Regions from separate parts of the Bradyrhizobium sp. SPXBL-02 genome, predicted to be linked through region 2. Evidence: predicted binding sites of a transcription regulator. Region 2 holds the regulator's gene; the other holds the start of a gene.
What was found. The regulator LexA, encoded in region 2, represses DNA repair genes until DNA is damaged. The targets are predictions, from matches to a motif close to TGTTCNNNNTGTGTTCNG.
Positions count from the first base shown of each region.

Region 1: the regulator LexA is predicted to act here: its motif matches at 4,298-4,315, upstream of uvrA (excinuclease ABC subunit UvrA).

Region 1 is NZ_CP182474.1:4,003,810-4,011,024, forward strand. It holds gene ACNJYD_RS18610 (HAD-IA family hydrolase) at 1-571, opposite strand, end outside; gene ACNJYD_RS18615 (DinB family protein) at 608-1,171, opposite strand; gene uvrA (excinuclease ABC subunit UvrA) at 1,221-4,202, opposite strand; gene ACNJYD_RS18625 (outer membrane protein) at 4,474-5,226, opposite strand; gene ACNJYD_RS18630 (outer membrane protein) at 5,452-6,147, opposite strand; gene ACNJYD_RS18635 (outer membrane protein) at 6,397-7,197, opposite strand.
Region 2 is NZ_CP182474.1:3,884,924-3,892,138, forward strand. It holds gene ACNJYD_RS18025 (glutamine--tRNA ligase/YqeY domain fusion protein) at 1-752, shown strand, start outside; gene ACNJYD_RS18030 (YybH family protein) at 762-1,148, shown strand; gene ACNJYD_RS18035 (DUF2171 domain-containing protein) at 1,308-1,541, shown strand; gene ACNJYD_RS18040 (ComEC/Rec2 family competence protein) at 1,637-3,916, shown strand; gene ACNJYD_RS18045 (hypothetical protein) at 4,042-4,476, opposite strand; gene lexA (transcriptional repressor LexA) at 4,852-5,553, opposite strand; gene ACNJYD_RS18055 (molybdopterin molybdotransferase MoeA) at 5,730-6,938, opposite strand; gene ACNJYD_RS18060 (hypothetical protein) at 7,071-7,215, shown strand, end outside.

The DNA.
Region 1 (7,215 bases), 120 kb from region 2:
CCAGCGCCCGCAATGCCGCCGGTGCCGCATAGCCCCAGCACACGGCGCCGCAGGCAATTCCCACGGCGCGCGCCGCCTCGATGTCGCGAACCTCGTCGCCGATCGAAATCACCTTGCTGGGCTCGACACCCGCACGGCGGATGACGCGGCGGAATTTCGCAGCCTTGCCGAACAGCGATGCAGAGCAGTCGAAATGCGCGAACAACGCCGCGGCAGGCCCAAGCTTCTCGCGGGCATTGGCCTCGCTGTCGGAAGTCACCAGCGCCAATTGCACGCCGTTCTCGGTCAGCGTCCGCAGCATCGTCTCGACGCCCGAAAACAGCGAGATCTCGGAAGCGGCCTCCGCCTTCAGCCGCCGCGCATGCCGCGCGATCGCCGGCAGCTTCCACAAGGGTACTTCGAGCCGGGCGAGGATCTCGCGGCTCGATGCATGCCGCAGCTCCTCGACATCCTCGTCCTTTACGCGGCGAAAGTCGAAGCGGTCGGCGACATCGTTGATGGTGCGCAGGAACCAGGGGAAGCTGTCGGCGAGCGTGCCGTCGAGGTCGAAGATGGCGAGGGAATAGGGCACGTGAAAGGGATGCCGTTCGATCATCCAGTTATTGAACTAGGATTTCCACACAGTGCTTTCGGTCCAACCAAGTTCGGCGAATTCGCTGGCGCGGAGCGATGCTTCTCCCTCTGCAAAGAACTCGTCAAGCTGAGGCGGTGCGACGCTTGTTTCGGACAGCATGGCATGCGCCTGTCCGCGATGATGAATTTGATGCTGGAAGAGATGCATGAGCAGCCGGTCGCGGCGTTCGGTCTGCACGGTCGTGTCGCGGTTGATACTCACAACGGTATTGAGACTCTCGGGCGTCAGTGCATCGCAGACAGCAATCAAGCGCTCGTCGACTGCGGCTTGCGCCGGCTTGAGCGTGACGAGGGAAGGGTACGGCACCTCGTTCTCCCAGGCCGCCGGGCCCAACCAACCGCCCTCCAGCGCATCGACATAGAAGAGATCAATGACATGGATGTGGTTTAGCGTGCGCTGAAGACTTGGAAAGAACCCGGTTCGCTCGGCCTCGAACTCAACCTGAGACAGAGCAGCGCAAGCCGTGAGCAGCCGATGGTTTGCCCAGGCATTGTTATGAGCGAACGCGCGAAAGGTTTGCACAAGTCCGGCAGGCAAAGTTCATTCTCCCTCAGACATGTGCGTCGTCACATTCCGGACGCGCAACCTACTCCGCCGCCTCGCTCGCCGCCCGCCTCCGCTTCGGCTTTCGCGCCTTCTCCAGCACCGGGGCCAGGAATTTCCCCGTATAGCTCCGTGGCGCCTTGACGATGTCTTCCGGCGGACCCCAGGCGACGATCTCGCCGCCGCCGTCGCCGCCTTCGGGGCCCAAGTCGATGACCCAGTCGGCGGTCTTGATGACTTCGAGATTGTGCTCGATGACGACGACGGTGTTGCCCTGGGCGACCAGCTCGTGCAGCACTTCCAGGAGCTTCTTGACGTCGTGGAAGTGCAGGCCGGTGGTGGGCTCGTCCAGGATGTAAAGCGTGCGGCCGGTGGCGCGTTTTGACAATTCCTTTGCCAGCTTGACGCGTTGCGCTTCACCGCCCGAGAGGGTCGTCGCCTGCTGGCCGACATGGATGTAATCGAGCCCGACGCGGTGCAAGGTCTGAAAAGTCTCCCGGACGCGCGGCACCGCCTTGAAGAACTCGGCGGCTTCCTCGACGGTCATGTCGAGCACGTCGGCGATGCTCTTGCCCTTGAACAGCACCTCCAGCGTCTCGCGGTTGTAGCGCTTGCCCTTGCAGACGTCGCAGGTGACGTAGACGTCGGGCAGGAAGTGCATCTCGATCTTGATGACGCCGTCGCCCTGGCAGGCTTCGCAGCGGCCGCCCTTGACGTTGAAGGAGAAGCGGCCGGGCTCGTAGCCGCGCGCCTTCGCTTCCGGCAGGCCGGCGAACCATTCGCGGATCGGCGTGAAGGCGCCGGTGTAGGTCGCAGGATTCGAGCGCGGGGTGCGGCCGATCGGCGACTGGTCGATGTCGATGATCTTGTCGATGTGCTCGAGGCCCTCGATGCGATCGTGCGGGGCGGCGCCCTCGCTGGCATTGTTGAGCTTGCGGGCGATGGCGCGGTAGAGCGTATCGATCAGCAGCGTCGATTTGCCGCCGCCGGAGACGCCGGTGACGCAGGTGAACAGGCCGAGCGGAATCTCCGCCGTGACGTTCTTGAGGTTATTGCCGCGCGCGTTCACCACCTTGATGGTGCGGCGGTGGTTCGGCGGGCGCCGCTCCGGCACCTCGACCTCGAGCTCGCCGGTGAGGTACTTGCCGGTCAGCGATTTCGGGTTGCGCATGATCTCGGCGGGCGTGCCTTCGGCGACGATGTTGCCGCCATGCATGCCGGCGCCGGGGCCGATGTCGAGCACGTAGTCGGCGAGCCGAATGGCGTCCTCGTCATGCTCGACCACGACCACGGTGTTGCCGAGGTCGCGCAGCCGCTTCAGCGTATCGAGCAGGCGCGCGTTGTCGCGCTGGTGCAGGCCGATCGAGGGCTCGTCGAGCACGTAGAGCACGCCCGTGAGCCCCGAGCCGATCTGCGAGGCCAGGCGGATGCGCTGGCTCTCGCCGCCGGACAGCGTGCCGGAGGAGCGCGACAGCGTCAGATAATTGAGGCCGACGTCGAGCAGGAAGGTGAGGCGCTCGCGGATTTCCTTGAGGATGCGGCCGGCAATCTCGTTCTGCTGCGCGTTCAGCGCCTCCGGCACGGTCTCGAACCATGCGCCGGCGCCCTTCACGGACAGCTCCGAGATTTCGCCGATATGCTTGCCGCCGATCTTGACGCAGAGCGCCTCAGGCTTGAGCCGAAAACCCTTGCAGCCCTCGCAGGGCACGTCGTGGAAATATTTCGCGAGCTCCTCGCGCGCCCACTCGCTCTCGGTCTCGCGGTAGCGGCGGTTGATGTTGGTGATGACGCCCTCGAACGGCTTCTTGGTGTCGTAGGAGCGCACCCCGTCCTCGTAGGAGAACTTGATCTCGTCCTCGCCCGAGCCGTAGAGGATCGCGTTTTGCGTCTTCTTCGGCAGGTCCTTCCACTTGGTGTCGAGTGTGAACTTGTAGTGCTTGCCGAGCGCGGTCAGCGTCTGCACGTAATAGGGCGATGACGATTTGGCCCAGGGCGCGATCGCGCCCTTGCGCAGCGTCAGATCCTTCTCGGGGATGACGAGGTCCTCGTCGACATGCTGCTCGACGCCGAGGCCGCCGCAGGCGGGGCAGGCGCCGTAGGGATTGTTGAAGGAGAACAGGCGCGGCTCGATCTCGGGGATGGTGAAGCCGGAGACCGGGCAGGCGAATTTTTCCGAGAACAGGATGCGCTCGGGGCCGCTCTTGTCGTGGATCTTTGCGGTCTTCTTCTTCTCCTCCGCAGGGGCAGCCGCCGCGGGCGCATCGGCGAACTCGACGACGGCGAGGCCTTCGGCGAGCTTCAACGCGGTCTCGAAACTCTCGGCGAGGCGTTGGCCGATATCGGCGCGCACCACGATGCGGTCGACCACGACGTCGATGTCGTGCGGGAACTTCTTGTCGAGGCTCGGGGCTTCCGCCAGCTCATAGAAGGTGCCGTCGATCTTGACGCGCTGGAAGCCCTTCTTGAGCCATTCGGCGAGCTCTTTCCGGTACTCGCCCTTGCGGCCGCGCACGACGGGGGCGAGCAGATAGAGGCGGGTGCCCTCGGGGAGCGCCAGCACGCGGTCGACCATCTGCGAGACGGTCTGGCTCTCGATCGGCAGGCCCGTGGCCGGCGAATAGGGCACGCCGACGCGCGCCCAGAGCAGGCGCATGTAGTCGTAGATCTCGGTGACGGTGCCGACGGTGGAACGCGGGTTCTTCGACGTCGTCTTCTGCTCGATCGAGATCGCCGGTGACAGGCCGTCGATCTGGTCGACGTCGGGCTTCTGCATCATCTCCAGGAACTGGCGGGCATAGGCCGACAGCGATTCGACGTAGCGGCGCTGGCCCTCGGCATAGATGGTGTCGAAGGCGAGCGAGGATTTGCCGGAGCCGGATAGGCCGGTGAACACCACCAGCTTGTCGCGGGGAATCTCGACGTCGATATTCTTGAGGTTGTGCTCGCGCGCGCCGCGGATCGTAATTGCGCGCAGGCTCGAGCCCGCGTTCTGTTGTTGGCGCTTCGCCCTGATCACTTCGTCCATCCCAGAGGTCCTCGAGGAATCCAAAGACGCGCGATCGCGCCAATGCAAAAGGCGCGCTTCGCCCGGAACCGGGATCGGCGCCGATGGGTATGGCAGCGAACGTAGGAAGAACGGCGGCGGATTTCCAGTGGGACTTGCGAATCGTCAACGGATTGTTGGCGCCCTGGCGGCATCTGGCAGCAGGAGCGCTGCGGAACCCCTGTCGGAACAGCCCGCCCAAAGCAAAAGGCCGGCGCGAGGCCGGCCTTTCGTGACGATGTGACTTGGAAGATCAGTACTTCGCGACGACCGGGCCGCCGAAGGTGTAGTTGAGGCGAACGGTGCCCATGTCGACATCCTGCTTGATGCGGTCGGTCCGGTCGTTGATGCCAAGCACCGTGAAATTGACGTTGCGGCCGCCCATGAACAAGTGGTCGTATTCGATCGCAACGGACCAGTTCGGTGCGAAACCGAATTCGATGCCGGTGCCGACTGCGCCGCCCCAGCGCGTCTCGCTCGCGCTATCGAAGACCACGCCGCCGAGAAGGCCGTCATACTTGGCGTGCGTGACCGCGGCGCCACCCCTCACGTACCAGAGCACGTTATTCCAGGCGTAGCCGACCTGGCCGGTGAACAGGCCGAGGGCATCGATTCTGGTCTGATTGACCACGGGTGCGAAAGCGGCGAGCGGGCTCGCGTTCGATCCCTTCAGGTTGGCCCAGTCGCCTTGGGCTTCAAGGCCGAACACCCAGTTAGCCGACTGCCAACGATAACCGACCTGGCCGCCGACGAGACCGCCGGTCGCGTTGTGACAGCCTTCGGACACGACCGGGATTGCCACACCGAGCACGGCATTGAGATCCCAGCAATTGCGGCTCGATGCACCGCCGCCGTTGATGCCGAGGTAGAAACCGCTCCAGTTGTACACCGCGATCGGCGCCACCGGAGCCTTGGCGTAGGGGCGGGCCGCCAAATCGGCCGCCGAGGCCGGTGCCAACGCGCTGAGTGCGAACAAACTGGCCGAAGCCAGCAAAAGCTTCTTCATATCCATTCCCCACTTCCGTTTCTCATTCCGGTCTTCCGGAGAGCGGAAGAGCAGCGGACCTCATGACTCAAGTAACGTCATTGCTTTACACCATTGAAGCCAAAAGTTGTGTCACCCGGCCGCCACATCCGTCCTAAAACGCGAACGAACGGGGCGGCCGCAACAAATACAAAAAGGCCGGCGCGAGGCCGGCCTTTCGTAACGCGGGTGCGTCAGAGACGAAGCTTAGTACTTCGCGACGACCGGGCCACCGAAGTGATAGTTCACGCCGACCTGCACGGTGTGAAGGTTGAGCGTGCCGGTGTTCACCGGAGCGCCGATACCCGAGAAGTAGGTCTCGCCGCCCAGGCTGCGATAGAGATACTCGCCCTTGACCGACCACTGCGGCGCGAAGAATGCCTCGACGCCAGCGCCGACCGTCCAACCGGAATGCCACTTGCTGTCCGAGACGCTTGCGAAGGGCGAGCTGACGGTGATCTTGTTGTCGATCCAGGCGTAGCCGCCCGTAGCGTAGAACAGCACGTTGTTGACGGCCCAACCGATACGGCCGCGCACAGTGCCGAGCGCATCAATGCGCGAGCTCGTGGTCACGGGAACGATAGCGCCGCCAAAGAGAACAGGGGTGGTCACCGAAGCATTGACATCAGCCCACGAGCCGTCGGCTTCCACGCCGAACACGACGTTGCCGGTCTGCCAGTTATAGCCGCCGGTGCCGCCGACGAAGCCACCCTTCATCCGCGGGTCGCCGGAACCGTTCTCCCAAGCGCCGCCGCCGACGATACCGAGGTAGAAGCCGGTCCAGTTGTAGACCGAGGCCACAGCCACCGGAGCCTTGGTGTAGGGGCGGGCTGCCAGATCAGCAGCCGAAGCGGGGGCCGCAAGAGCGAACACACAGGCCGAAGCCAACAAAACCTTTTTCATTTTCAACTTAATCCCAGTCCCAGTTTCTGTTGTTGCCTTCCGTCGCGGAAGGGCATCGGACTCAACGGCCCAACTGACGCCGTCTTTACACCACCAAAGCCGCAAGTTGTGTCTCCGAAAAGCCACAACAGTCGAAAAGGTGATGGTTGCTGACTCATTTACGTCCAGGCATCGTGCCGCAAAAAAGCAAAAAAGAAGGGCCGGCGCAGCGGGCCGGCCCTTGCATTCACTCACAAAATCAGAGGGATATCAGTACCTCGCGATCAGCGGGCCGCCGAAGCGATAATTCAACCGGACCAGGCCGATATCGACATCCTGGCTGATGCGATCGCTCCCGAACACGGCGCCCGCAGGCGTCGTGAAACCGATTGTGCGGTCGCCGAGGAAGATGTGGTTGTACTCGACGCCGAGCGTCCAGTTCGGAGCAAATCCGAATTCCAGGCCGGCGCCAACGGTGCCGCCCCAGCGGGTCTCGCGAGCCGACGCCAGCAGCGTGCCGGCGCCCGGCGTGCCGGCCGCGGCATAAACGTCGTACTTGTCCCCGACCACGGCGCCGCCGCCCTTGACGTAGAACAAGACGTTGTTCCAGGCGTAACCGACCTGGCCGGTGATCAGGCCGAAAGCATCGATGCGCGAGCGGTTGCGGTCACCGGTGACCAAAGCGCTTCCAGGGAAGACCGTGCTGACGTTGTCGCCCGAGAAGTCAGCCCAGTTACCCTGGCCTTCGACGCCGAACACCCAACTGGCCGACTGCCAGCGATAGCCGATCTGGCCACCGACCGTGCCACCGGTCGCGTTGTGGCATCCTTCACCGACGAAGGTACCGGGAACGCCGGTGACGACGCCGGTGGTGTCGAGGAAGTCCCAGCACTTGTGGCTCGTGCCGCCGCCGCCGTTGATGCCGATGTAGAAGCCGCTCCAGTCGTAAATCGCAGCGACCGCCGGAGCGGGAGCCTTGGTGTAGGGCCGCGCGGCAAGATCTGCCGCGCCTGCCGGAGCCGACAGCCCCAATGCCAGTACACTGATTGCGCCAAATAGAACCTTATTCATTGCAGTCTCCCCAGTTAC
Region 2 (7,215 bases):
TGCGCGAATTCGTCAAGCGCATCGGCGTCGCCAAGGCAAACAGCGTCGTCGATGTCGGCATGCTGGAGTTCTGCATCCGCGAGGAGCTGAACCGCACGGCGCAGCGGCGCATGGCAGTCTTGAGGCCGCTCAAGGTCGTGATCGAGAATTATCCGGAAGGACAGACCGAGGAGCTCGAGGCGATCAATCATCCGGACGACCCTAGCGCCGGCACGCGGAAGATCACGTTCGGCCGCGAGCTCTATATCGAGCAGGACGATTTCATGGAGAACCCGCCGAAGAAGTTCTTCCGCCTGTCGCCGGGCAACGAGGTGCGGCTGCGTTACGCCTATTTCGTCAAGTGCACCGGCGTGATCAAGAACGACCAGGGCGAGGTGGTGGAGCTGCGCTGCACCTATGATCCCGCGACCAAGGGCGGCAACGCGCCCGACGGCCGCAAGGTCAAGGCGACCATGCACTGGCTGCCGGCGGCGACGTCCAAGCCGGCGGAGATCCGCATCTACAACCAGCTGTTCGCCAATCCGAGTCCGGACGCCTCGAATTTCGCGGCCGATCTCAACCCGAACTCGCTCGAGATCCTCGCCGATGCGCGGGTCGAGGCGTCAGTTGCCGAGAGCAATTCGACCGAGCCGATGCAGTTCGAGCGCCAGGGCTATTTCGTCCGCGACAAGGACTCGACGCCGGGCAAGCCGGTGTTCTCGCGTACGATCGGCTTGCGCGATACGTTCGCCAAGGAAGTCGCGAAGGGCTGAGGCGAGGGCATGAGCAGCGAAGCCGACGCCATCGTTTCCGCCATCATCGCGAAATGGTGCGCCGGCTTCGCGACGCTCGATGCGGCCGCGCTGTCCTCGCTCTATGCGAGGAACGCGTTCTTCTTCGGCTCGAACCCAAAACTCTATCGGGGCAGGGACGGCGTTGCCGATTATTTCAACGGCCTGCCGCGCTGGCGCAGGCCGAGCGCGACCTTCTCCGACGTGTACGCCGCGCAGGCCGGCCCTGACCTGATCAACATGGCCGCGATCATCACGTTCGATCTCGCCGGCGAGCGGGACGATCTCGTCGTCAAGATGAGCTGGGTCATCATCCGCGAGGAAGGCGACTGGAAGATCGTCAATCACCACGCCTCGTCGCAGGCGCCGCTGATTTAGCGGTCGTTCCATCAGTGTCGTCATTCCGGGGCGCGCCACTTGGCGCGAGCTATGATGCGCAATTGCGCATCATAGCTCGCGACTTCGTCGCGCCCCGGAATACGATTGAAACGAACGCGCGCCTGCCGCGTTGGCTGCGATCCAACCAAGGATCCCGCCATGCAGAACATCGCAGAGCATATGGAAGTCATCGGCGCCGACGGTGTCCATGTCGGCACCGTCGACAGGGTAGAGGGCAACCGCATCAAGCTGACCAGGAAGGACAGCGGCGAGGGCAGCCACAAGGGCCACCATCATTTCATCGACAAGGGCCTCGTTGCCGATGTTGAAGGCAACAAGGTGCGGCTGTCCGCCAAGGCGGACGTCGCCGTGACGATGGAAGAGGAAAAGTAGGGCGCTCCGTCGCCCGTTCCCGATCTGTACCGCTATTCGCGCAGCCGCACGGTCCGGTAGCCTCCGCACCCGTCGCGTATCGCAAGGTGCAGGGAATGGCGGAGCCGGGGCGGCCAGGACGCTCCCAGGGAGTTGCCGGGACGTGGCCGGTCGGCCGCGCCGCCCCGGCCGGCGGCTTTGCGCCGGCGGGGTTTGGCATCTGGCCGGCCATCGTCGAAATGCTGCGCCAGTGGGCGCGCGCCGAGGCCGGGCCAGGCCGGCTGTTGCCGTGGGTGCCCGTCGCCTTTGGCGGCGGCATCGCGCTTTATTTCGCCGCCGATCATGAGCCGGTGCTGTGGGTGGTTGCCGCGACGGCCATCGCGCTGATGCTCGGCGCGGTGTTGCTCCGGCGGAGCCGGCTGTTTGCTCCTGCCATCATGATCGCGGCGGTCGCCGCCGGATTTGCCATGGCGACCTGGAAGACGGCGCGCGTCGCCCATCCCGTGCTCGCCAAGCCGCTTTATTCGGTGTCGCTGTCGGGCTTCGTGGAAGCGCGCGACATTCGCGAGCGTACCGATCGCTTCGTGCTGCGCGTCAGCGCGATGGAGGCGCAGCGCGGCGACGTCAAGCTCGAGCGCGTCCGCCTCTCGGTGCGCAAGGGCACGGCGCCCGAAGTCGGCAGCTTCGTGCAATTGAAGGCGCGGCTGCTGCCGCCGATCTCGCCGGTGCGGCCCGGCAGCTATGATTTCTCGCGCGACATGTTCTTCCAGAGCATCGGTGCCTCCGGCTTCGTGATGGGCGCGATCACGGCGTCCAGGCCGCCGGATGCCGGCGGCCTGCGGCTGCGCTACGCCGCCTTCATGCAGGGCCTGCGCGATGCGATCGATGCGCGCATCCGCGCAACGCTCGAAGGCGACAACCGGGCGATCGCAACGGCGCTGCTCACGGGGCGGCGCGATGCGATTACCGCGCCGGTCAACGATGCCATGTTCGTCTCGGGGCTCGGCCATGCGCTGTCGATCTCCGGCTACCACATGGCGGTCGTCGCCGGCGTCGTCTTCTTCGCGGTGCGCGCGCTGCTGGCCTTGATCCCGGGGCTGGCGGCCGGCTTTGCCATCAAGAAATGGTCGGCGGCCGCCGCGCTGGTCGCGGCGGCGTTCTACCTGCTGCTGTCGGGCGCGGAGGTCGCGACGCAACGATCGTTTTTCATGACGGCGGTGGTGCTGATCGCCGTCATGGTCGACCGCCGCGCCATCACCTTCCGCACGCTGGCGGTGGCGGCGCTGATCGTGCTCGCGGTCGCGCCCGAGGCGCTGGTGCATCCGAGCTTCCAGATGTCATTTGCGGCAACGCTCGGGCTGGTGGCGCTGGTGCAGATCGGCATGCCGAACCTGCTCGCCTCACCCGATCATTCCGCGACGGCGCGGATCGCGCTGTGGGGCGGCCGCGAGATCGCGATGCTGTTCCTGGCCTCGCTGATCGCGGGGCTCGCGACCACGCCCTACGCCGCCTTCCACTTCCATCGCGTGACGCCATACGGCGTGCTCGCCAATCTCGGCGCCATGCCGGTGGTCTCGGCGCTGGTGATGCCGGCCGGGCTGTTGGGACTGCTCGCAGCGCCTTTCGGGCTCGACGGCGTGTTCTGGTGGTTGATGGGGATCGGCATCGAGTGGATGGTCCTGGTCGCGCGCTGGGTGGCGGCCCTGCCGGGCGCCGTCGGCCGCATTCCGGCGTTCGGGATCGCGCCGCTGATCGCGGCGAGCCTCGGGCTCATCGTGATGGGCCTGTTGCGCACGCCCTTGCGCTGGTCCGGCGCCCTGGTGCTGCTGGCGGCGATCCTCTGGGGGCTGTCGGTGCGCCAGCCTGATGTCCTGATTGCCGGGGATGGCGCGAGCGTCGCGGTCCGGGGCGGGGATGAGCGCTTGCAAGTGATCCGCGCCAGCAAGGACAGCTTCCTGCTGAAGGAGTGGCTGGCCGCAGATGCCGATCCGCGTGATGCCGGCAACGCCTCGTTGGCGAGCAGCGTGTCATGTGACGAGTCCGGTTGCGTGGCGCCGCTCGCGGACGGACGGCTGATCGCGTTGGCGACGCGCATCGACGCGCTGGCCGATGATTGCAGCCGCGCCGCGTTGGTGGTGACGGCGCGGCCCGCGCCGCCCGATTGCGCGGCGATGGTGGTCGATCGGGCGCGTCTTGCCAGTCAGGGCGCGCTGGCTCTGACGCGAAGCGCAGAGGGTTTTTCGGTGCAGGCGGTGAGGGCGAGAGGGGCAAGCCGTCCTTGGCTGCCGGCCGGCGCCGGCGAGGGGGATTTCGACGGCAGCCTCGTGCCGAAGACGGCCGTGCCTCGCAACCGGGACGCAACGCCATCGGAGGCCGACTTGCAGGCCGACGATTGAAGATCAATGCGGGGAAAAACCGGTCCGACGGGATCCCGCAGGACGCAAACCATACCATCTCGCCGGCCGCGGCCGGCGATGGCATTTGAATTTGGCCCTCGACTTTTCGGTCGGGGCCGACCGCGTCAGCCGATCGGCAGGCGCGTGATCGTGGGCCGCGTGTCGGCGACGATCTGCGGCTTGTGCTCGCGCTCGATGGCTTGCTGCGTCACCGGCAATTGCAGCACGGTCGCGCGCTGGCCTTCGACGAGCTGCGTCACCAGCACGTACTTGCCGTCCGGAAATTCGATCGCGTCATGATGGCGATCGGGAATGTGCGGGTCGATCTTGCCGAACTTGCCGACGCGGGAGTTGACGGTGCGCGTCCAGATCCAGCGGTTGTCGTAGCGGACGTTATCGGCGAAAGCGAGCTCCGTTCCCGGCAGCAGACAGACCGCGACGGAGAGATCGGCTTCGGAGGCGAAGCCGCGCGTCGAGGTGCCGCGGAAGGTTGTCGTGACGATCGTCTCGCCAACTTCGGCGGGGCGCGTCGCGACGGCATGCAGGCTATAGTCACACATCGGGTGCTCCTCATACTGGGATAGCGACCCGCGTCTCTTTCGAGGCGCAGGCCTCTATCAGAGTGGAAGCCTCCAACGCTCTGCTCGGTTATGGGCAAATCTGCGGCTCGCATCCGCAGCACGCGATCACATTATCTTTCCCGGATTCGATAGGAACAAACCTCGCGTCCTTGCATTTGGCCCGCACTATCGGCGCTGTCGGCACAACTCTACCGGCGGAGCGAAATGGCCGCGTGTCCGCATGGGCGAGTGTCGCGCGGGAAGAGGCGCCGAACAGTCAGCGCAGAACCAGAAAGACCATCCAGCCGGAGCGGACAAGTATCCGCTCCAATCTTGGATCGACGATCGAAGCGCGCGTAGCGCTTACTTCCGGTATCAGTACTTCCGGTAAAGCCCGATCAGCTTGCCCTGGATCTTCACGCGGTTCGGCGGAAGAATGCGGACCTCGTAGGCGGCATTGGCGGGCTCGAGCGCGATCGAGGCGCCGCGGCGGCGGAAGCGCTTGAGCGTGGCCTCCTCGTCGTCGATCAGCGCCACCACAATGTCGCCGGTATTGGCGGTCTCGTTGCGCTGGATCAGCGCCATGTCGCCGTCGAGGATGCCGGCCTCGACCATCGAATCGCCGCGCACCTCGAGCGCGTAGTGCTCGCCGGAGCCGAGCATGTCCGGCGGGACGCTGATGGTGTGGCTGCGGGTCTGCAGCGCCTCGATCGGCGTGCCGGCCGCGATGCGGCCCATCACGGGCACCGCGACGGGGCGCTCGCCCTCATCCGCGGGCGGGCTGGAGCTCGCGCGCACCTTGCCGAGATTGCCCTCGATGACGCTCGGGGTGAAGCCGCGGCGATTGCCGGCTGCGGCCTGGAGCTCGGGCAGCTTGATCACCTCGATGGCACGGGCGCGGTTGGGCAGGCGGCGAATGAAGCCGCGCTCCTCAAGCGCAGTGATCAGGCGATGAATGCCTGACTTCGAGCGCAGGTCGAGCGCATCCTTCATCTCGTCGAAGGACGGCGGCACGCCGCTTTCCTTCAGACGTTCGCTGATGAACCGCAGAAGCTCGTATTGTTTGCGCGTCAACATCTCGACCAAAGTCCCCCGGTTGATGTCGTTCGATTCCGAGACGATGAAGTCGGCAATAAGCCGCTACATCCTCGAAACAAATCATGAACGGACACTATATGTTCGATATGTGTTCCGCAACTGCTTAATTTATGGTGAACGCGGCTGAACTCGCGGAATGCGTGTGGCTCAGCAGCTCAGACGGGCAGCCGCAGCACCTCGCAAGGTGTGCCGGCCTCGGCCTTCGGCGCGAACGGTGCGCGCACGAGAAGTACCTGTGCCGCAGAGAGATTCGCAAGCAGGGAGGAGTCCTGATGGCTGACGGGAAGGGCGACGCGCGTGCCGTCGTCGCGCACCTCCAGCCGCGCACGCAGATAATCCTCGCGCTGATCGTTGGCGCCGAGGTCGCGGCCCAGCACGGCGCGCTCGCGCTGATGATGAATCACTGAACCGCCCGACAGGGCCCGAATCAAGGGCACCATGAACAGGAAGGCGCACACGTATGACGACACGGGATTGCCGGGCAGGCCGATCACGCGCATCGCGCCGAGGCGACCATGCATCATCGGCTTGCCGGGCCGGATCGCGATCTTCCAGAACGCCATCTCGATGCCTTCGCCCTTGAGCGCCTGCTGGACCAGATCGTGGTCGCCGACCGACGCACCGCCGGTCGTGACCAGGATGTCGGCACCGCTCTCGCGCGCGCGGCGGATGCCGGCGGACGTGGACTCCAGCGTATCGGCGGCAATTCCGAGGTCGATGGTCTCGGCGCCCTCGCTGCGGGCAAGGGCGTGCAGGGCATAGCCATTGGAATAGACGATCTGACCGGGACCAGGCGCGGTGCCCGGCATGACCAGCTCGTCGCCGGTGGCGAGAATCGCGACCCTCGGGCGGCGGATAACGCCGAGATAAGGATGATTCATTCCGGCGGCGAGGGCGAGATCGCGCTCGGTGAGACGGATTCCCTTGCGCAGCAGCACGTCGCCTTCGCGGAAGTCGACGCCCGCAGGGCGGATGTGCCGGCCACAAATTGCGGCTTCCTTGATCGTGACATGCTTGCCGTCGGCAATTGTGTCCTCCTGGATCACGACGGCATCGGCGCCGTCGGGAACGACGCCGCCGGTGAAGATCCGCACGGCTTCGCCGGGGCCGACCCTTCCCGCGAACGGCCGACCCGCCGCGACCTCACCGACGACGGTCAGCCTGGACTCGATGGCCGCGTCGGACGCGCGCACGGCATAGCCGTCCATCGCCGACATCGCCTCCGGCGGCTGCGTGCGCCGCGCCGCGACATCGTGCGCGAGCACACGATGGTGGGCCTCGTCGAGGCGAACCATCTCTTCGGCCAGCGGCTCGGCGCCGGTCAGCACCGCGGCGAGCGCGTCAGAAACCGGCATCAGGGCCACGGGCGAACTCCGCAACAAATCAGGACTCGGTCGGCAAGTTCTAGCTGAGCGGAGGGACTGAAGCAAAAAGGCCTCCCTGGCCAGCAAGAAGCCACACTTCCTTTCGGTCTCGGGTCGGCTTATCTTCTGTCCATGACAAAACTGCTCGAAAAGGCGCTCAAGGCCGTGCGGCAGCTTCCTGCGGATAGCCAGGACGAGATCGCGCGCGCCATGTTGGCTTTGAGCGACGGCGGAGAGGAGGCTGAGGAAATGGATCCCGGCCACCTTGCGGCGGTCC